DNA from 3 places in the Cryobacterium mannosilyticum genome. Region 3 is predicted to be linked to each of the others. Evidence: predicted binding sites of a transcription regulator. Region 3 holds the regulator's gene; each other region holds the start of a gene.
What was found. The regulator LexA, encoded in region 3, represses DNA repair genes until DNA is damaged. The targets are predictions, from matches to a motif close to TCGAACANNTGTTCGA.
Positions count from the first base shown of each region.

Region 1 (7,125 bases), on a different contig from region 3:
CTGGGTTGGCCAGGCTCGCTGGGGTGGCCAGGCTCGCTGGGGTGGCCAGGCTGGCTGGGTTGGCCAGGCTGGCTGGAGGGAGCGGCTGTGTCAGGTCTGACCGCTGGAATAGGCCGGAGGAGTGACCTGCCCGGCGCTCCCAGCGCTTCAGGTGCTGCGGTGGCGTCGGGTTCTGACGGTGTTACTGGTATTGAGGGGGACGTGCCGGCCGGTGCCGGGGTTGCACTCCCGCTCCCGGTGCTGGTGCCGGCACCGGTGTTGGTGCGGCTAGTGGCGTTGGCGAGGTCTTTTTGGGTGACGATGATGCGCACGGCGGGGCGGCGGCCGCCGAGCATCTGGCCGGGGTCGACTTCGCCGGCGATCTTGAGTAGTTGCACGAACGAGTCCGCGGCGATCTGCGCGGTGCTGCGGGGGTCGTCCTGGACGGCCTTGGCCCAGGCTTTGCGCTTTGGGTCGACGAAGCGCACCCCGCCGCGTCTGGGGCTGGTGATCGAGTCGTAGGTGGAGAGCACGAACTCGCCATCTTCGGGGGCGAAGAGCCCGTGCAGGCGGACCTTGCCGTCGGCGAGGCGGTAGACCTTGAGGAACCGGTCGTCGTAGGCCTGCTTCTCCCTCGCGGCGATGCCGGCCTGGTCGAGGTCGTCGCGCATCCTTCGGGCGCGGGTGAAGCATTGGTCCGCGTTCAACTGACCGGCTTCGGCGAGGAGCCGGGTGAGGGCGGTGGCGAGTCTGTCGGCGGTGACGGCGGTATCGATATCGCCCAGGCCCTTCCGGATCGATTCGGCGGCGTCGACGGAGAGGGTGCCGGCGGTCACGGCGCGAGCGATCGGCGCCTGCCACGACACCGCACCGGCCGGATCGGGCGGGAAACTACCCGGGCCGCCCGAGTCGCCGCCCGCACCACCATCGACACCGGTCCCGTCGCCGCCGGCCCCGTCGCCGCCGGCCCCGTCAGCGCCGGTCCCGCCAGCGCCGGTCCCGTCAACACCGGGCGACCCGAGCGCGTCTGCGGCCTGCCGGTCGGCGGCCTCGGCCCGGGCGAGCATCGTGCCGACGGCGACGAGCTTGAATGCTTCGTTCTTGCTGGCGCCGGTGACTTTCTGGATCATCGCCTCCGGGGAGAGGAACCCCTGCTGCGCGGCCAGGCCGGAATGGCCCAGCTCCGGGCGGGAGCGATCGGCGATGGTCGCAGCCATCCACGCGGCGTACATCTCGAGCAGGCGGCGGGCCTTGGCGATCTCCCGCTGACCGGTCAGCACGACCGTGTCAGGAAGGGCTTCCAGGTCGGCGCTGGAGCAGCCCAGGCGGGCGACGGCATCCGCTGCCTGTCTGAGTTGCTCTGCCGGTGAGTCCATGCCACGAAGATACCAAAACACGAACACAAATGTGAGCGTTTGTCACTACTTGTGGATAACTTATTCAAAGATTCATTCACAGGCCTCGACAGGCCCACCACCGGGGCCGGCAGGCGCGCCGCAGCGCAGGAATGCCCTCCTGCGGCGGTCGCTGCCGCCGTTCAGGTCGCGGTTGAGCCTTCGGTCGCCGTGGCAGAGAACCAAAACCCAGCCGATTTCTTCCAGAGTCTTCGGGGCGATCTCCGGCGGTGCACCCTTCTTCTTCTTCCCTGTGTCCGGCCCGTTCCCCCGATCGTGGTCAGGAGGGGACGTACCCGGCGTGGTCTCCCACGACGATCTACGAAAAGGGCGACCGCGTGCTCCTCGACGGCCGGATCCTGGAGACCAGGTGATGGGACCAGGGCGAGAGCCCCAGGCCGCCCTGGACGGCTCGAGCAGCGCTCCGTGGAGCCTGCTCAAGAACGAGGAAGTACAGAAGATCCTGTCGGGAAAATGACCGGGCGAGCGACCAAGCCGGTGACCGGGCTGCAGCCGTAACTGGATAGCGCCGCACCATCGCCGAGGGCGGTACCAGATGATCACCTGGTCCCGCCCTCTCCTGGTTTCTGCGCGGAATGCCTGACGGGGGGTTGCGCGCCCGGCGAACGCGATATATCGTGAGTTTCAACAGACGCGATATATCGCGATTCAGGATTGCGGCATCCGCCCGGCGGATGCCTCACACAAAGGAGTACGCAATGGCACAGGAGAAATGGCTGGTCGCCCCCGGGCAGACCAAGGTGATCGATATCGAGCTCGTCCGCAACCTCAAGGTGGGCCTGATCGGGGGAAAGGTCGACGTGATCGGCCACGACGAGACTGACACCCGGGTCGAAGTGCACAGCGTGAGCGGCAAGGACCTCAAGATCTCGCTCGACGGCAACACCCTGGAGATCGACCACCCCCAGTTGCGCTGGGACAACTTCATCGAGGTGTTCGCCTCCTTCCGCGGCACAGCGAAGGCCGATGTGAGCATCATGGTTCCCCGCGACGTCATCCTGAAACTGGGCGTGGTCAGCGCCGAAGCCCTCGTATCCGGGCTCAGCGCCGGCGCCCGGCTGAGCACCGTCTCCGGCGACATCGTCGTCGACGGCGTCACCGGCTCCCTCGAACTCAACGGAGTGAACGGCGAGATGTCCGTCAGCAACCACACCGGCCGCATCTCCGCGCACACCGTCACCGGCGACATCACCGCGAGCGGCAGGATCCCGCGTTTCGGTGCCGACGGGGTCAGCGGAAACGTGTTCCTCGACATTGACGGCGTCCCCGACGCGATCGACACCAATACGGTCAGCGGCAACCTGACCGCGCGACTCGACGCCGCGGTGGCCACGAGCTATCACCTCAACACCGTCTCCGGCACGCTCCAGCTCGACGACCAGACCATGAAGGGCGTCTTCGGCAAGGGCTACGAGGGCAGCAGCGGCGACCTTTCCGGCACCTGGCTCGAGTTGCACGCCAATTCGGTGTCCGGGGACGTCTCGATCGTGCGCCGCGCGCCGGCCACGGCAGCTCCGGCTGCAGCGGATGCCGCGACGAGCGCCACCGACCCCACCGGCTCGGCGACGGAGGCCTCGGAATGACTCCCGTCTTCGCGCACGGCAGCCTGCGCCTCTACCTGCTCAGCCTGCTCGCCGAGCAGCCGCGCCACGGCTACGAGTTGATCCAGGCCCTCAGCGACCGATTCGGCGGCACCTACATTCCCAGCGCCGGAACGATCTACCCGCGCCTGGCCAAGCTCGAGGAGGAGGGCCTGGTCACCAAGTCCACGGACGGGCGCAAGACCGTTTACGAGATCACCGCGGCAGGCCGCGAGGAACTCCTGGCCCGCGAGGGCGACCTGGACGCCATCGAAACCGAGGTGACCGACTCGGTGCGGCGCCTGGCCGATGAGGTGCGTTTCAGCGTCACCGCGGCGATGAAGAGCCTGCGCGCCGATCTTGCCTCGGCGAAACGACAGGCGGGAAAGGAGAACCCGGCCCCGCCCTCGAGCGGCGCCCCCGATTCGAGCAGCTCAATCCGCCTCGAGTCGAACCGGGCCCTGCACGAGGCCGACCTCGTGCTCAACGAATTCCGTCAGCAACTCCGCGCCGACCTTCGCAACCGGGCCGCCGTGGCCCGCGTACCGGCCGCCACGGTGCCGGAGTTGCGCCGACAGCTCGCCGAGGTGCGCGCGGGCATCCTCGCCTCACTCGGCCGCTGACGGGCCGGCGGCCAGCCCTGGTCGCGCCGCCCTCGATGGTCGCGCCGCCCTCGATGGTCGAGCCTGTCGAGACCAGCCCACCCGATCAGGCGGATCGCTCGACGACCTGCTCCGGGGTGGGGTGGTAGACCTGCGTGCGTTCCCCCGAGCGGTCGATCTCGTGCAGGCTCATCAGCTCGGAGCAGATCGGGCAGCGGGCCTCCGACTTCGCCGCTGCCTCATCGGTCGCCGTCACCGTCGTGTACGGGCCGAGGGGCGGCGGGCCGATCCAGGGCAGGAGGGTGCGATTGAGCCAGCCGACGACGCCGACCAGGCCGCCGTCTCGTTCCCCTTTACTAGTGCGTGTCATAATCATTAGTGTACTAATCAAATCCGAAAAGACGAGGCACGTACCGATGATCGAGGACACCCCCGACCTGCTCCGACTGGAAGACCAGGTCTGCTTCGCGCTCGCGATCGCCTCCCGCAGTGTCATCGGCATCTACCGGCCCATCCTCGAGCCCTACGGCCTCACTCACCCGCAGTACCTGGTGATGCTGGCCCTCTGGGGACGCAGCCCCCGTTCGGTCAAGGACCTCGCCACCGAGCTCCGCCTCGAACCGGCCACCCTCTCCCCCCTGCTGAAGCGGCTCGAGGCCACCGGGCTGGTCACCCGCACCCGGAACGACCGTGACGAGCGGATGCTCGACGTGGCCCTGACCGCGGACGGAATGCGGCTCCGCGAGGAGGCCCGGACCATCCCGCCGCGCATCATCGACAGGCTGGGAATGAGCATCGACGAGCTCGAGGCCCTGCGGCGCTCGCTCTGGCGGGTGATCGACGCCACCCACCCCGGGTAGGGACGCCCCCGGGACTCGCCCGGACCCACTCGTGACACGCGGACGCCACGCCGCATCCGGGGCAACCTCCCACAGATTTGACAGCGGTGTGCAAGGGAGTAGTGTCGTCCCTCGTGACACCAGAGGGAACCGGCCCCGCGCCAGAAACACGATCGCCCAAGCGATGGATCATCGGCGACCCGCTCTCGACCGAGCACCTCGAGGGTCAGCTGCTGCCCAAGCACCTCGCCCTGCCGATCTTCGCCAGCGACCCGCTGTCGAGCGTGGCCTACGCGCCGCAAGAGCTCCTGATGATCCTCACCCTCGGCGGGCTCGCGTTCCTGAGCTTCGCCCCGTGGGTCGCGGCCTTCGTCGTTCTCCTCCTCGTCGTCGTGGTCGCGTCCTACCGCCAGCTGATCAAGGCCTACCCCTCCGGCGGCGGTGACTACGAGGTCGCCTCGAAGAACCTCGGTGAGAAGGCCGGACTGCTCGTGGCCTCCGCCCTGCTCGTCGACTACGTGATGACCGTGGTCGTCTCGGTGGCCAGCGGCGTGGACAACATCATCTCGGCGCTGCCGATGCTGGCCGGTTTCCGGGTCGAGATCGCCGTCGTCTTCGTCATCCTGCTCGCGGCGGTCAACCTCCGCGGCGTCGCCGAGTCGAGCAAGGCGTTCGCGATCCCGACCTATCTGTTCATCGCGAGCGTGTTCGTGCTCGTGGTCGTCGGCCTCGCCCGGGTCGCCCTCGGCGACGCCCCCGTCGCCGAGTCGGCGGGGTTCGACGTGCAGGCCCAGAACCTGGCCCAGTCCGCCTTCATCCTGCTGCTGCTGCGCTCATTCGCCAGTGGGTGCAGCGCGCTCACCGGCGTCGAGGCGATCGCCAACGGAGTGCCCGCGTTCAAGCATCCGAAGGTCAAGAACGCGCAGCGCACCCTCGTGCTGATGGGCGGGATCGCGATCACCCTGTTCGTCGGCCTGACCGCGCTCGCCCTGATCACCAAGGTGCACTACGCCGAGAACCCCTGCGACCTGATCGGCTGGGACGAGTGCGCGACCTCGCCGCAGCGGAGCCTGATCGCCCAGATCGCGGCCGCCACCTTCGGCAACAACTCGATCATGTTCTTCGTGCTGCAGGCCGCGACCGCCGCGGTGCTGCTGCTGGCGGCCAACACGGCCTTCAACGGCTTCCCGCTGCTCGGCTCGGTGCTGGCGAAGGACTCCTACGCCCCCAAGTCACTGAGCACCCGCGGCGACCGCTTGATCTACTCCAACGGCGTGCTGCTCCTGGCCCTGTTCGCCTGCCTGATCATCATCGTCTACCAGGCGAACCTCACGGTCCTGATCCAGCTGTACATCATCGGTGTCTTCGTCTCGTTCACGCTCGGCCAGACCGGCATGGTGAAGCACTGGCTCACGCTCCTCAAGACGAACCCGCCGAACCGCGGCTCGATCATCGCGAGCCTGTCGATCAACGGTTTCGGCGCACTGCTCACCGGCGTCGTGCTGATCGTCGTGACCATCACCAAGTTCACCCACGGCGCCTGGCTCGTCTTCGTGATGATGCCGGTGCTCTTCACGTTGATGCTCGGCGTCAACCGGTACTACCGGGACGTCGCCAAGGAGATCGAGGTCGACCCGGAGACCACCTTCGGCTCCCAGGGCGACCACGCGATCGTGCTCGTCGGCAAGATGCAGAAGCCCGTGCTCAAGGCGCTCGACTACGCGATCGCCGCCCGCCACGAGGGCATCGAGGCCGTGCACATCTCGATCGACGAGGAAGAGACCAAACAGCTCAAACGCGACTGGGTCAGGCAGAACATCCAGGTGCCGCTGCGGATCGTGCAGTCGCCCTACCGGGACATCAGCTGGCCCCTGATCAGCTACATCAAGGACCGCCGCGTGGACCACGGCTCCGAGGTCATCACCATCTACACGCCGATCTACATCGTCGGACACTGGTGGGAGGGCCTGCTCCACAACCACAAGGCCCGGCGCCTGCGCCAGAAGCTCATGCTCGTGCACGGCGTCACCATTGCGCTCGTGCCGTGGCTGCTCGACTCCTCCGAGCTCATCTACGGCCGCCGGTCCCGGCCGATCCCCGGCCAGGACCGTCGCGGCGAGCCCGTGCGTCCCCGTCCGATCCCGCGCAAGCCGCTCGCGCCCGCGACCAAGGAGATCCCCGTGCGGCCCACGCCGGTGGTCGGCGTGACCCCGCCGCAGTCCCGACCGTCCGCTGCACGACGCCGCAAACGCAAGTAGCCGGTGCGGCTCGCACCGGCGGTCTTCCTCGGCGGTGTCGTCGGGACCGCCCTGCGTTTCGGCACCGACCTGGTGCTGCCGCACTCCGCCGACCAGTTCCCTGGCGGGACCCTCGTGGTCAACACGCTCGGCGCGTTCGTGCTCGGCTGGCTGGTTGCCGGGCTCTGGACCCGGCCGGCGGTGCCGCAGTGGATCAAGGCGGCGCTCGGCCCCGGCCTGCTCGGTTCGTTCACGACCTTCTCCGCGGTGATGGTCTCGCTGGTCACCCTCGTCTCCGCCGGCTCCTGGGCGCTGGCCGCGGCCTACCTCGCGGTCACGCTCACGCTCGGCTTCGCGGCCGCCGCTCTCGGGCTCTGGCTCGGCGCCCGGGCGGCCGGGCGTGCGGCGACGGATGCCGGGGGCACCCCGTGAACGCCGGCCTGGTCATCGTCATGCTCGCCTGCGGCGGCGCG
Region 1 is NZ_SOFM01000020.1:13,230-20,354, forward strand. It holds gene E3O32_RS07255 (DUF222 domain-containing protein) at 1-1,355, opposite strand, end outside; gene E3O32_RS07265 (DUF4097 family beta strand repeat-containing protein) at 2,093-2,977, shown strand; gene E3O32_RS07270 (PadR family transcriptional regulator) at 2,974-3,597, shown strand; gene E3O32_RS07280 (hypothetical protein) at 3,683-3,946, opposite strand; gene E3O32_RS07285 (MarR family winged helix-turn-helix transcriptional regulator) at 3,993-4,436, shown strand; gene E3O32_RS07290 (APC family permease) at 4,538-6,673, shown strand; gene E3O32_RS07295 (fluoride efflux transporter FluC) at 6,677-7,084, shown strand; gene crcB (fluoride efflux transporter CrcB) at 7,081-7,125, shown strand, end outside.
Region 1: the regulator LexA is predicted to act here: its motif matches at 1,375-1,390, upstream of E3O32_RS07255 (DUF222 domain-containing protein).

Region 2 (7,125 bases), on a different contig from region 3:
GATGCGCACCTTCGTGGTGCTCGCGATGACCCTCACGCTGTTCTACTTCGCCTGGCGCGCCCAGAAGGGGTACTACTGGGCCTACTCCCGCCTGCGGCTGTTCAGCAAGATCTTCCCCGTGATCACCCTTGTCCTCGCCGCGATCCCCGGGCTCTACCCGTTCTGGATGGTCACCGAACAAATCCTGTTCAGCCTGATCATGATCGGCGTCGGCGACTACCTCTCCTCGGACCACATGAGGGATGCCTTCCCCAAGCCGCCCAGGCAACCGCGCCGCGCCTGACCTGCGGCCGGGCCTACCCGGGGCCTTCCCTGACCACGTCGGCGGGCGACTTTTCCGGGCGCCAGCCTCGCCAAACGGGGTGCCGGAGCCGCCCCGCCTCCGTCCACTCCGCGAACTCCACCTCGCCGACGAGGATCGGCCGCACCCAGTTCGCGTCACCGGCGTCAGCCGCGGGAACCTCGGCGAAGGGGCTCGCGGTCGTGGCGATCGGCCCGAGCCTCGCCATGATCTCCTCAAGGTCCAGATCACGGAACCCCGTGCCGACCCGGCCGGCGTAGGCGAGGGTGCCGCCGTGCGGAATCCCGACCAGCAGCGATCCGATCGAGCCGGACCGGTGGCCCCGGCCGGGGCGCCACCCGCCGACCACGACCTCCTGGGTCGCATGGTGCTTGATCTTGATCCAGGACCGGGACCTGCGGCCCGGCTCATAGCGGCCGTCCAGCCGTTTGGCGACGATGCCCTCCAGGCCGAGCTCCCGGCTCGCTCGCAGGGCCGCCGCCGCATCGCCGTCGAAGGCCGGCGGCACCTGGACGTCGGCGTTGCCGTGCACCACCTGGCCGAGGATCTCGCGCCGCGCCGAATACGACAACTCGGTGAGGTCCTGCCCGTCCCGCTCGAGCAGGTCGAAAACGAGGTAGTTCACCCGAGTGCCGCCGGTCCGGTTCTGCAACAGGCCGAAACTCGGCCTGCCCGCGGCATCGAGGGCGACGACCTCCCCGTCGAGCACGGCCGATCCGGCCGTGACGACCGCCGGCAGGGCGCGCACCAGGTCCGAGTAGGCATCCGTGACGTCGTTGCCGTTCCGGGTGACCAGGCGAACCGTGGCCCCGGGGTCGTCCACCGTCACGGAGGCGTTCATCGTCACGGAGGCGTTCATTGTCACGGAGGCGTTCATCGTCACGGAGGCGAGCAATCTGATCCCGTCCCACTTCATCTCACTCGCCCAGGGCCGGCCATCCTGGTCGGCCAGGTCGGCCAGGGTTCCGAGCGTCGCGAGCATGGGCGAGTGGCGGATGCGCGCGGCCGCCGCCCGGGGCGGCCCCTGCGCCGCCCCGGCACGGCGGGCCGTCGCCGTCGCCGTCGCCTTCATCAAATGGATCAGCCAGTTGTTCTCCGCCCGGTCGGGGCCCTTCGTGTGGATCAGGGCGAATCGTCGCGCCACACCGAGCCCGCCGCCCGGTTCGCCGTGCAGGGTGGCGATCACCTCGTCGTCGCGCCACTTCTCGAGGTCGTATCGGCCGCTGTCCCAGATCCTGACCGTGCCCGCGCCGTATTCCCCGGCCGGAATGTCACCCTCGAACGTGCCGTACTCGAGCGGGTGGTCTTCCGTGCGCACGGCGAGGTGGTTCTTCGTCGGTTCGGTCGGCACTCCCCGCGGCAGCGCCCATGAGGCGAGCACCCCGTCATGCTCGAGCCGCAGGTCGTAGTGCAGGTTGCGGGCGTGGTGCTCCTGGATCACGAAGGAGCGGCCCTCCGCTGTCCCGGTGATCTCGGCCGGCACCGGTTCCGGCGTGCGCGCGCTGTTCCTCTTGCTGCGGTATTCGGCCAGCCGGTCGGCCGCCCCGGGGCCTGGGTCCGTCGCGCCGCCGAAGTCTGCCCGTAAACCCGGGTGGGCGGTGAGCAGGCCGGACAGTGCGTCGCCGTTGCGTTCCACCCGGTGCCTGGCCTGGCGGTAATCGATCTGGGCCAGCCCGGGGGAGGCCAATTCGCGCCAGGTGCGGGGCATGGCGACCATCGGCAACGGTGTGCCGCGCAATGAGTACGGTGCGATCGTGGTCTTGGCGGCGTTGTTCTGGCTCCAGTCCACGAAGACCCGGCCGGCGCGCCTGGCTTTCTTCATGTCGCTGACCACGAGGTCGGGATGGTCGGCCTCCAGCGCCCGCGCCAATTCGTGCGCGACCGCGGAGACCTGGTCGGAGGTATGGCTGAGATCCAGCGCAGCGTACAAGTGGATGCCTTTGCTCCCGCTGGTCACGGGGAACGGATCCAGGCCCATGTCGCGCAGGATGGCCCGGGCCAGCCGGGCGACGTGGGCGCACTCGGCGAGGGTGACGCCCTCGCCAGGGTCCAGGTCGAGCACGAGCCGATCCGGGTTGCGCGGATGGCCGTCTCGGCCGAACTGCCACTGCGGCACATGGATTTCGAGCGCAGCGACCTGGCCGAGCCAGGTCAGCGTGGCCAGGTCGTTGACCAGCGGATACACGTTGACGTGGTCGGAGTGCTCGATCGACCGGCGGGTGACCCAGCTCGGGGCCGACGCGTCGAGGTTCTTCTGAAAGAACATGTGGCCGGGTTCCGCGGCGGTGCCGACGCCGTGCACCCACCGTTTCCTCGTGGCCGGCCGGTTGGCGGAATGGGGGATCAGCACGTCGGCCACGGCCGCGTAATAGGCGATCACGTCTGCCTTGGTCGTGCCGGTCTCCGGGTAGAGCACCTTTTCGAGGCTGGTGAGCGTGATCCGATGGCCGCCGACCGTGACGACCTGGCTGGCGGCCGAACGGTCCGGTCCCTGATTCATGGCACCAGCATGCACTCGCGCCCCGTCCGCGGCTAGTGGGCCGATGTCGTGCCGTCCCGCCGCCAGGCGACCCCGCCCCAGGCGATCCCGCCCTGGTACTTGAGTCCGCCGAGGGCCGGGAACTTGCGGTGGTTCTGCCTGCCGAGGGCCGGGAGCTTGCAGTGGTCGAGCCAGCCGGGACCCGATGCCATGATCTCGGCGACCTCACTCGCCGGCGGCGCTGCCGGTCGGGGACCCGGTGACGCGGCCGGTCCGTCCGCGTCCCGGTCCCGGGTCGGCGTGCGCGGGGCGAGTTGCCGGTCAGTCAGTGTCCCGGTCCCGGGTCGGCGTGCCCGGGTCGAGTTGGCGGTGGGTCTTGCTGGGTAGGGGGATGAGCATCTGTTTCGGGTCGACCGAGACCGGCGGCTTCAGCCAGTAGTGGTCGCCGCCCCGGAGGATGACCCAGCCCGTGTTGTGGAGGAGCAGGTGGTGGGGGTGGCAGAGGCAGACTCCGTCGGCGAGGTCGGTGTAGCCGTGTTCGAGGAGCCACTCCTTGAGGTGGTGAGCTTCGGTCCAGGCGGGTGGCCGGTCGCACTCGGGCCAGACGCAGCCGCCGTCGCGGGCGCCCATAGCGGTGCGTTGGGCGGGGGTGAAGAGGCGTTGTTCCCTGCCGATGTCGATGGGTTGGCCCGTGTTGTCGAAGAGGATTCCGAGGTAGCCGGTGTCGCAGAGTTGTCGTTGGACGGTGGCGAGGGAGATCGGGGCGGGGCTGCCCTCGATGGACCCGTGCCCGGCCGCCAGGACCAGGGCCGTCCCCGGCTGGCCGGGCTCGCTGGGCTGGCCGGACAGGTCGGGCTGATCAGACAGGTCGGGCTCGCCAGGCTGGCTGGGCTGGCTGGGCTGGCCGGGTTCGCTGGACTGGCCGGGTTCGCCGGGTTGGTCGGGTTGGTCGGGCTGGCCGGACAGGTCGGGTTGGCTGGGTTGACTGGGTTGGCTGGGTTGACTGGGTTGGCTGGGTTGACCGGGTTGACCGGGTTGAGTGGACGGGGCTGCTGTGTCAGGTCTGACCGCCGGCAGGGGCCGGGGGCCTGCTGGCGTCTCGGATGCTCCCGGTGCTTCAGATGCCCCGGTGAGATGGGGTGTTGATGGTGTTGAGGGGGATGTGCGGGCCGGTGCCTGGGTTGCACTCCCGCTCCCGGTGCTGGTGTCGGCACCGCCGGCGACGGCGCGGGTGCCGGTGCGGGTGCCGGTGCCGGTGTTGGTGTGGGTGGCGTTGGTGAGGTCTTTTTGGGTGACGATGATGCGCACGGCGGGGCGACGGCCGCCGAGCATCTGGCCGGGGTCGACTTCGCCGGCGATCTTGAGCAGTTGCACGAACGAGTCCGCGGCGATCTGCGCGGTGCTGCGGGGGTCGTCCTGGACGGCCTTGGCCCAGGCTTTGCGCTTCTTGTCGACGAAACGCACCCCGCCGCGCCTCGGGCTGGTGATCGAGTCGTAGGTGGAGAGCACGAACTCGCCATCTTCGGGGGCGAAGAGCCCGTGCAGGCGGACCATCCCGTCGGCGAGGCGGTAGACCTTGAGGAACCGGTCGTCGTAGGCCTGCTTCTCCCTCGCGGCGATGCCAGCCTGATCGAGGTCGTCGCGCATCCGCCGGGCCCGGGTGAAGCATTGGTCCGCATTCAACGTCGCGGACTCCGCGAGCAGCCGGGTGAGGGCGGTGGCGAGTCTGTCGGCTGTGACGGCCGTATCGATATCGCCCAGGCCCCTGCGAATGGATTCGGCGGCGTCGACGGAGAGGGTCCCGGCGGTCACGGCGCGAGCGATCGGCCCCTGCCACGACCCCGGGCTGCCCGGATCGGGCGGGACGCTCACAGGTCCGGCCCCGGAACCATCAGTGCGACCGTCGAGACCGCCCAAGTCGCCACCCGCACCACCATCGACACCAGCCCCGCCGCCCGCACCACCATCGACACCGGTCCCGTCAACACCGGGCGACCCGAGCGCGTCTGCGGCCTGCCGGTCGGCGGCCTCGGCCTGGGCGAGCATCGTGCCGACGGCGACGAGCTTGAATGCTTCGTTCTTGCTGGCGCCGGTGACTTTCTGGATCATCGCCTCCGGGGAGAGGAACCCCTGCTGCGCGGCCAGGCCGGAATGGCCCAGCTCCGGGCGGGAGCGATCGGCGATGGTCGCAGCCATCCACGCGGCCCGGGTCTCCAGCAACCGGCGTGCGGTGGCGATGTCTTTTTGACCGGCCAGCGCCGCGGCATCCGTCAGGGCCTCGTAGTCGGCGCTGGAGCAGCCCAGGCGGGCGACGGCATCCGCTGCCTGTCTGAGTTGCTCTGCCGGTGAGTCCATGCCACGAAGATACCAAAATGCGAACACAAATGTGAGCGTTTGTCACTACTTGTGAATAACTTTTTCGAAGATATATTCAGGGGTCCAGACAGGCTCGACCATCGGAGCGGCTCGGTCGCCCTGCGGGCCGCTGGGCCGACTCGGCTGCCTCGGCGGGCCCGGCCGCTAGCCTGGCGCGGGCAACCGGTGTTCACTGGGGGCATGAGATCGATTTGGAAGGGCGCGATCACCTTCGGACTCGTCAATGTGCCCGTCAAGGTCTACAGCGCCACCGAGGACCACGATGTCGCACTGCACCAGGTGCACGACAAGGACGGCGGGCGCATCCGTTACCAGCGCCGCTGCGAAATCTGCGGGCAGGTCGTGGACTATGCCCACATCGACAAGGCCTGGGACGATGGTGACCGCACGGTGATCCTCACCGACGCCGACCTGGCTTCCCTGCCGGCCGAGCGGAGCCGTGAGATCGACGTGGTCGAGTTCGTGCCGAGCGAACAACTCGACCCGATGACCTACGAGCGCAGCTATTACCTCGAACCAGACGGTTCATCGCCGAAGGCGTATGTGCTGCTGCGGCACGCTTTGCAGGCGACGGACCGCACCGCGATCGTGCGATTCGCCCTGCGCCAGAAGACCCGGCTCGGGGCGCTCCGCGTGCGCGGCGATGTGCTGCTGCTGCAGTCTCTGCTCTGGGCGGACGAGATCCGGGTGGCGGATTTCCCCGCCCTCGACGCGGAGGTGCGCATTTCGGCCCAGGAATTGGACCTGTCGGCGGCACTGGTCGAATCATTCGCCTCCGATTTCTCGCCCGGAGACTTCCGGGACGACTTCCAGGACCAGCTGCGGGAGCTGATCGAGGCGAAGCTCGCGGCCGGCGACACGGTCGACACCAGCGTCACCTTCGGCCGCTTGTCCGGAGAGGGCGCGGAGGGCGCGGAAGGCGGCGGGGAAGTGCTCGACCTGATGGAGGCCCTCCGGCGAAGCGTCGAGCGCAGCCGTGCCAAGTCCGAAACGGCCAGCCGTGCGCGGCCGGGGAGAGGCGACGCGGAGCCCCGCACCGGCGCATCGGCGGGTTGACGGGATGCCGCGCTCCGCTGCGGGGAGCGCCTCGGTAGACTCGGGAATTGTGAGCGGGGCAGAGGAACGACAGGTAAGTTCGAGGGTGGCCACGCTGCCCAATCTCCTCAGCATGCTGCGGCTGGCCCTGGTTCCCGTCTTCCTCGTCCTGTTGATCCGCGGCGAGGATTCCTGGGCGTTGCTCGTGCTCGTCGTGGCTTCAGCCTCCGACTTCCTCGACGGGTTCCTCGCCAGGCGGTTCGACCAGGTCACCAGGCTCGGTCAACTGCTCGACCCGGCCGCCGATCGTCTGTACATCTTCGCGGCGCTGCTCGGGCTCGCCTCCCGCGGACTGGTTCCCTGGTGGATCGTGCTCGTCGTCGTCGGCCGGGATGTCTTTCTGCTCGGCCTCGGCGTCGTCCTGGCCAACTTCGGTTTCGGGCCGCTTCCCGTGCATCAGCTCGGCAAACTCGCCACCTTCTGCCTGTTCTACGCGCTGCCCATGATCATGCTCGGCCAGGCCTTCCCGATGCTGGCCTGGTGGTCTGGTCCGGTGGGCTGGGCATTCGGGATCTGGGGAGCCTTTCTTTACTGGTGGGCGGGCATAATCTACGCAATTGAAGCCGCCAGGGTGATTCGGCTTTCGCGGGTAAAATCGTCCGCTCAATCCGATACGCTGGACCAGTAGGAGGTGTACGGTGATTGATTCCAAAAAGACGAATGAACCCCAGCGCAAGGGCACGCCCGAAAACTTCGCCAACACCGACACGACGATGACGTTCAGCCAGGAGTTCGCGGCGCAGTTGGCCGCCCTCGACGGCGACGTCACGACGGAGGAACAGGAGGCCATCGCGGCCCTCCCCTCGGGGTCGGCACTGCTCGTCGTGCGTCGTGGACCGAATTCGGGGGCGCGCTTCCTGCTGGACGCCGACGT
Region 2 is NZ_SOFM01000023.1:70,245-77,369, reverse strand. It holds gene E3O32_RS08465 (hypothetical protein) at 1-283, shown strand, start outside; gene E3O32_RS08460 (ATP-dependent DNA ligase) at 297-2,801, opposite strand; gene E3O32_RS17240 (hypothetical protein) at 2,834-2,992, opposite strand; gene E3O32_RS08455 (DUF222 domain-containing protein) at 3,102-5,135, opposite strand; gene ku (non-homologous end joining protein Ku) at 5,337-6,212, shown strand; gene E3O32_RS08445 (CDP-alcohol phosphatidyltransferase family protein) at 6,262-6,879, shown strand; gene E3O32_RS08440 (FHA domain-containing protein) at 6,965-7,125, shown strand, end outside.
Region 2: the regulator LexA is predicted to act here: its motif matches at 5,200-5,215, upstream of E3O32_RS08455 (DUF222 domain-containing protein).

Region 3 (7,125 bases):
CGTTGGCCGCCCAGATGTTCTCCCGGGTGAGACCGTGGCCGAGGTACCGGGCCAGCGACTCCCGCAGTTCGGTGAACTCGCGGTCGGGGTAGCGGTTGATGGTGCGGATGGCCTCGGCCATCGCGGCGACGATGTCGCCGGCGACGGCGTCGGGGATCCCGTGCGTGTTCTCGTTCACATTGAGCGCGACGGGCACGTGCAGTTGTGGTGCTCCGTAGGGGGTGAGTCCGCGCAGATTGTCGCGGAGGGGCAGGTCGTTGAGACTGGTCACTCCCCCAATGCTACCGGGGATGCCCGGGTGCCCCCGGGCGGCACCGATCACGCCCCAGTCGATTCAGAACCTGGCCGGCAGGGCGAGGCGCTGGCCCGGCTGCACGTTCTCGGAAGGCAGCTGGTTCAGGCTGACGATCTCGGCGATCACGTCGCGCGGGTCCGAGGTGGGGGCGATGGTCTCGGCCAGCTGCCACAGGGACTGGCCCGACGCGATGGTGACGTAGTCGAAGACCGTTGCGACGTCGGCCACCGTGGCCGCACCGGCGCTGGTGCCCTCCGCCGCTGCGATCCCGCCGTTGAGGGCGAGGGCGAGCGCGACGGCGGCAAGGGGGATCGCTGCGAGCGTCGTGAAGACGACCCGACCGCGTCGGGTGAGGTGCAGGCGGGTGCGGACGGAGGGCATCCGGACGGCGCCTGATCGGACGGCCCCCAGGTCGAGCGCCCCGTTGCTTCCGAGGGCAGTCATTCCGATTGCAGTGCTCATGTCGAACCTCCTGTGTAAAAACGCATCCGGCTCTCGGCCGGGAGAGCCGGATGCGAACCTATGTTCCGAATATATATTCGATTCTTCGAACAATCAAGAGATATTTGCGTTGTTTCCCGAAAAAGGTGACGACACACTCGAATAGATGTTTGTTTATCGTGCTCGAGATGGATACAGTTTCGATTGTCTGGATTGAATCAACCAGACGCCACCGACATTCGGGTCTGACGGCGGTTTCGACCGCTGACAGGACCGGTTCACCGAGACGAGGAGCGACATCGTGACGCAGGACAGCAGCGGTCCCCGCGACAAGGGCGGAACCAGGCGGCGCAAGAGCCTCAGTGAGAAGCAGCTCGCCATTCTGGACGTGATCCAGCGCTCGGTGAGTCAGCGCGGCTATCCGCCGAGCATGCGCGAGATCGGGGACGCGGTCGGCCTCTCGTCGCTGTCGAGCGTCACCCATCAGCTCAACCAGCTGGAGCTGAGCGGGTACCTCCGGCGCGACCCGAACCGGCCTCGGGCGCTCGAGGTGCTGATCGAGATTCCGCAGTCGCCGGAGGACGTGGCGGCCGGCGGTGCGGAGAGCTACCAGTCGGGTGTGCAGGTCGGCGATGCGGCCATGGTGCCGCTGGTCGGCCGGATCGCGGCCGGCGTGCCGATCATGGCCGACCAGATGATCGACGAGATCTTCCCGCTCCCCCGCCAGCTGGTGGGCAAGGGCGAACTGTTCATGCTCAAGGTCGTCGGCGAGTCGATGATCGACGCCGCCATCTGCGACGGCGACTGGGTCGTCGTCCGCCAGCAGAAGACGGCCGAGAACGGCGAGATCGTCGCGGCCATGCTCGACGGCGAGGCGACGGTCAAGGTGTTCCGCCAGCGCGACGGACACATCTGGCTGCTGCCGCGCAACACCAACTTCGAGCCCATCGTCGGCGACCACGCCGAGATTCTCGGCAAGATCGTGGCGGTGCTGCGCTCGGTCTGATCTTCTCGCGCGGAACGGCCCTGTCGGTGTTCCGGCAGGGCCGTTCTGCGTTCGGCTGGCGCTCAGGCCGGGGGCCGCGTTTAGGCGGGGATGCCGGCACCGATGCGCGCGCGCACCGCGCGGGTGGCGGTCACCATGTTGTGCAGCGATTCGGCGGTCTCCGCGTAGCCGCGGGTCTTGAGTCCGCAATCCGGGTTGACCCAGACCTGGCGCTCCGGGATGGATTCGAGGGCCCGGTCGAGCAGCTCGGTGATCTCCGCCACGCTCGGCACCCTCGGTGAGTGGATGTCGTACACGCCCGGTCCGATGCCGTGGTCGAATCCGCCGGCCTCGATGTCGGCGACGACCTCCATCCGGGAGCGCACGGCCTCGATGCTGGTGACGTCGGCGTCGAGGTTCCGGATGGCGTCGATCACCACGCCGAACTCCGAGTAGCAGAGGTGGGTGTGGATCTGGGTGGCGTCGGCCACGCCGGCTGTGGCGAGGCGGAAGGAGCCGACCGACCAGTCGAGGTAGTCGGCGTGGTCCCTCTTCTTCAGCGGGAGGAGTTCGCGCAGGGCAGGTTCGTCGACCTGGACGAGCCTGATCCCGGCCGCCTCGAGGTCGGTGATCTCGTCCCGGAGCGCCAGCGCGACCTGCCGGGCGGTGTCGCCCAACGGCTGGTCGTCGCGCACGAACGACCAGGCGAGGATCGTGACCGGTCCGGTGAGCATCCCCTTGACCGGCTTCCTGGTCAGCCCCTGGGTGTAGGTCGACCAGTCGACGGTGATCGGGCGGGGCCGGGACACGTCCCCCCAGAGGATCGACGGCCGGGTGCACCGGCTGCCGTAGGACTGCACCCAGCCGTTCTCGGTCACCTGGAAGCCGTCGAGCTGCTCGGCGAAGTACTGCACCATGTCGTTGCGCTCCGGCTCGCCGTGCACGAGCACGTCGAGCCCGATCTCCTCCTGCAAGGCGACCACCCGGGCGATCTCCGCCTCCATCAGAGTGCGGTAGCCGTCGGCGGACAGCGTTCCGGCGAGGTGCCTGGCCCTGGCCCGGCGGATCTCCCCGGTCTGCGGGAAGGACCCGATGGTCGTGGTCGGCAGCAGCGGCAGCCCGAGGGCGGCATCCTGCGCGGCCAGCCGGGTCCGGTAGTCGCCGCGGCTGAAGTCCGCCTCGGTGAGCGCCGCGGCGCGGGCACGCACCGCGGAGTCTCGCACGCCGGGAGCGGTGCGCCGGGATTCGAGCGCGGCGGATGCTGCCGCCAGCTCTGCCGCGATGGCTTCCCGGCCCTGCGAGAGGCCTCGGGCCAGGGCGGCGACCTGGCCGACCTTCTGGTCGGCGAAGGCCAGCCAGGACGTCAGTTCGTCGCCGAGCGCGGACTCATCGTCGACGTCGTGGGGAACGTGCAACAGGGAGGTGGACGTGGACACGGCCACCCGCGAGGAGAACGCGCTGAGCCGTTCGGCCTTCTCGAGCGCCCCGGCCAGGTCGCCGCGCCAGATGTTGTGCCCGTCGATCACCCCGGCGACGAGGGTCTTCCCGGCCAGGCCGGGGGTGTCCTGGGACAGGGCGCCGCGCACGAGGTCGAGTCCGATCGCGTCGACCGGTGTACCCGCGAGCACGGGAAGGGCGTCGTCGAGGCTGCCATACGGTGCCGCGACGAAGATGGCCGGCCGGGCGGACAGTCGGCCCAGGGTGGCGTAGGCCCAGCCGAGTGCGGTCAGTGCCTTGTCCCGGGGGGCGTCGATGCTCTCGCTGACCAGAGCCGGCTCGTCGAGTTGCACCCACTCGGCGCCGGCTTCGGCGAGTCGCTGGAGCAAGGTGGCGTAGACGGGGAGCAGGTCGTCGAGGCGGTCCAGGGGCGAGAAACCGGCGGGGGCCTCGTCACTGGCCTTGCTCAGCAGGAGGAACGTGACCGGGCCGACGATGACCGGGCGGGTGAGGTAGCCGGCCGTTTTCGCCTCGACGAACTCCCGCACGATGCGATCGCTGGAGAGCGAGAACACGGTCTCCGGGCCGATTTCGGGGACCAGGTAGTGGTAGTTGGAGTCGAACCATTTCGTCATCTCGAGCGGCAGGTTCTCGCCCGCGCCGCGGGCGAGGGTGAAGTACCCGGCCAGGTCGATCCCCCCGTCGGCGCCCACCAGCGACGCATACCGGGCGGGGACGGCTCCGACGGTGCAGAGGGTGTCGAGCACCTGGTCGTAGAAGGAGAACGAGCCGGGGATGGACGAGTCGTCGGCGCCGAGGCCGAGGGCCACGAGGCGCTCCCGGGTGGCCTGGCGCAGGGTGGCCGCGGTGTCCTCGAGCTCGGCGGCGCTGGTCGTGCCGGCCCAGAACGACTCGACGGCCTTCTTGAGCTGGCGGCGGGGGCCGATCCGCGGGTAGCCGAGGATGGTTCCGGCAGGGAATGGGGAGGTGGCGGTCATGGGGTGTCCTTTGCGGGGTGGGATCGTGCCTCGGATGGTGCGGGGCTTTTCGGTGCGGGCAGTGCCTGTGCCCGCACGATTTCGGGCGCGACGGTATCTCCGAGGCGCGTGCGGGCCGTTCGGTGGGAGGGGAAAGGAAGAGGGTGACGCCCGGAACGGGTCGCGGCGGGGCCGATCTACACGGTCGCCGGCAGCTTCGTCGGCGCCGAGACCGGAGCCGTGAGCAGTCCGCAGCCGCCGAGCACCTCGAGCACGGTCTCGTGCTCGTTGAAGGCGTAGAGGTGCAGCCCGGGAGCCCCGCCGGCGATCACCTGGCCGGCGAGGTCGATGGCGTGCTGGATGCCGATCTCACGCTGGCCTTCCTTGGTCGGTTCGATCTCGAGCCGGATCGACAGGTCGGAGGGCATTGGTTCGCCGGACAGCTCGATGATGCGGCGCAGTCTCGCCGGGCTCGTCACCGGCATGATGCCGGGAAGGAGCGGGAAGAGGACGCCGGCCTCCCTGGCGCGCTGGGCGAAGCAAAGGTAGTCGTCGGCATGGAAGAACAGCTGCGTGATGCCGAGGTTCGCCCCCGCCGCCTGCTTGGCGAGCAGGGTGTCGATGTCCTGCGCCGAGGACCGGGAGCGCGGGTGCCCGTTCGGGAACGCCGCCACGGCGATGCGCACCTTCTCGCGCCCGGGCTTCACGGCGCGGGCGGCCGGGATGCCGGGGATGATCGACTCCCGGTACGGTGATTTCTCGGCCTGGACCCGGTGGATGAGCTGCACGAGTTCGGCGGCGCTGCCGAAGTCACCGAGGAACGCCTCGCCCTCCTTCGCTCCCGCCGGGGGGTCGCCGCGCAGCGCGAGGAAGCTGCGCACTCCCGCGTCGAGGAACTCACGGATCAGCCGGTTCGCCTCCTCATGGGTGGAGCCGACGCAGGTGAGGTGGGCCATGGCCTCGACGTTCGTGGTGCGCAGGATCCGGCTGAGCACGTCGAGCGAGGATCGGCGGGAGGACCCGTTGGCACCGTAGGTGACCGAGAGGAAGTCGGGGCCGGCCGCGGCGAGCCGCTCGATCGTCGTCTCGAGAGCGGATGCGGCCGCATCCGTCCTGGCCGGATAGAGCTCGAAGGAGAACGGGATTCGACCGGGACAGGCCGGGTCCGACGTCTTCTGCATGTGCACCTCATTCGACAGTTGCCCGCACCGGCGGGTGCCGGGCGGCCGCGGACCGCCGGGCAGGCCTGGCGGGTGTTCGCGGGCGGATGCCGGGCTCGGCTGTCGCTCCATGCCCCCGAGCTGAAACCTCGGCGGCAACGATTGAATGAGACTCTAGCAACCCCGCTCGAGGGCCGCCAGACTGTGACTTCATGTGTCGCGCAGGCCCCGGTGATCGAACCTGTCGAGAGCCGGCCCCGGTGATCGAACCTGCCGAGATCCGGCTCAGGCGCTGACGGAGGGCCGAACGATGAACGGGCCGAACTGGGCCTGGATGTCGGGGGTGACCAGGGCGGTCACCTCGGTGCCGGTCTCGACGTAGTCCGTCGAGAGCACCTGTCCCTGGTCGTGCAGCGCGGCGATGAGGTCGCCGCGCTCGTAGGGGATGAGCAGCCTGAGCTCGATCTTGGGGCGCGGCAGGAGCTCGGAGACGGCCGCGAGAAGCTCGTCGATGCCCTCGCCGGTGCGGGCGGAGACGAAGATGCCCTGCGGCCACAGCCCCCGCAGCACCAGCCGGTCGTCCTCGCCGACGAGGTCGGCCTTGTTGAAGACGACGATCTCGGGGATGTCCCTGGCGCCGACCTCGCCGATCACCTCGCGCACCGTGGAGAGCTGGCTGGCCGGGTCGGGGTGGGAACCGTCGACGACGTGCACGATGACGTCGGCGTCGGCCACTTCCTCGAGGGTGGAACGGAAGGCCTCGACCAGCTGGTGAGGCAGGTTGCGCACGAAGCCGACGGTGTCGGTGAGGGTGTACAGGCGCCCGTCGGCCGTTGTCGACTTGCGCACGGTGGCGTCGAGGGTGGCGAAGAGGGAGTTCTCCACGAGCACGCCGGCCCGGGTGATCCGGTTGAGCAGGCTCGACTTGCCGGCGTTGGTGTAGCCGACGATGGCGACGGATGGCACGGAGTTGCGCTTGCGGTTGGCCCGCTTGGCCTCACGAGCGGGTTTCATCTCGAGGATCTGCTTGCGGAGCCGGGACATCCGGGTATGGATGCGGCGCCGGTCGAGCTCGATCTTCGTTTCACCGGGGCCGCGGGAGCCCATGCCCGCGCCGGCGCCGCCGACCTGGCCGCCGGCCTGGCGGGACATCGAGTCGCCCCAGCCGCGCAGGCGCGGCAGGAGGTACTCGAGCTGGGCGAGTTCGACCTGCGCCTTGCCCTCGCGGCTCTTGGCGTGCTGGCTGAAGATGTCGAGGATGACGGCGGTGCGGTCGATGACCTTGACCTTGACCACGTCCTCGAGTGCACGTCGCTGGCTGGGGGCCAGTTCGGTGTCGGCGATCACGGTGTCGGCGCCCATCGCCTTCACGATGCCGGCGAGTTCCTCGGCCTTGCCCTTGCCGAGGTAGGTGCTCGCGTCGGGCTTGGCGCGGCGCTGCATCAGCCCGTCGAGCACGGTCGCGCCCGCCGTCTCGGCGAGGGCGGCGAGCTCGCGCATGGAGTTCTCCGCGTCGGCCACGGTGCCCTGGGTGTACAGGCCGATCAGCACGACGTTCTCGAGTCGCAGTTGCCGGTATTCGACCTCGGTGACGTCCTCGAGTTCGGTGGAGAGGCTGGGCACGCGGCGGAGCGCGTTGCGGTCCTCCCGATCCTGCTGCGCCCCGTCGTGGCCCTCGTCGGATTCCGCGGTGGACGAGTCGGCCTGCAGGGCCTGGGCGGAACCGCTCCGGAATAGCGAATAGCCAGCGGCTTTGCTCTCGGCGCTGGCCAGGACGCGCGCTACCACATCGTCGTCGTTGTCGTGCTCGGTTGGCTCAATCATTGCTTT
Region 3 is NZ_SOFM01000044.1:67,544-74,668, reverse strand. It holds gene E3O32_RS14375 (histidinol-phosphate transaminase) at 1-271, opposite strand, end outside; gene E3O32_RS14370 (LysM peptidoglycan-binding domain-containing protein) at 335-757, opposite strand; gene lexA (transcriptional repressor LexA) at 1,038-1,742, shown strand; gene metE (5-methyltetrahydropteroyltriglutamate--homocysteine S-methyltransferase) at 1,823-4,156, opposite strand; gene E3O32_RS14355 (methylenetetrahydrofolate reductase) at 4,333-5,316, opposite strand; gene hflX (GTPase HflX) at 5,581-7,119, opposite strand.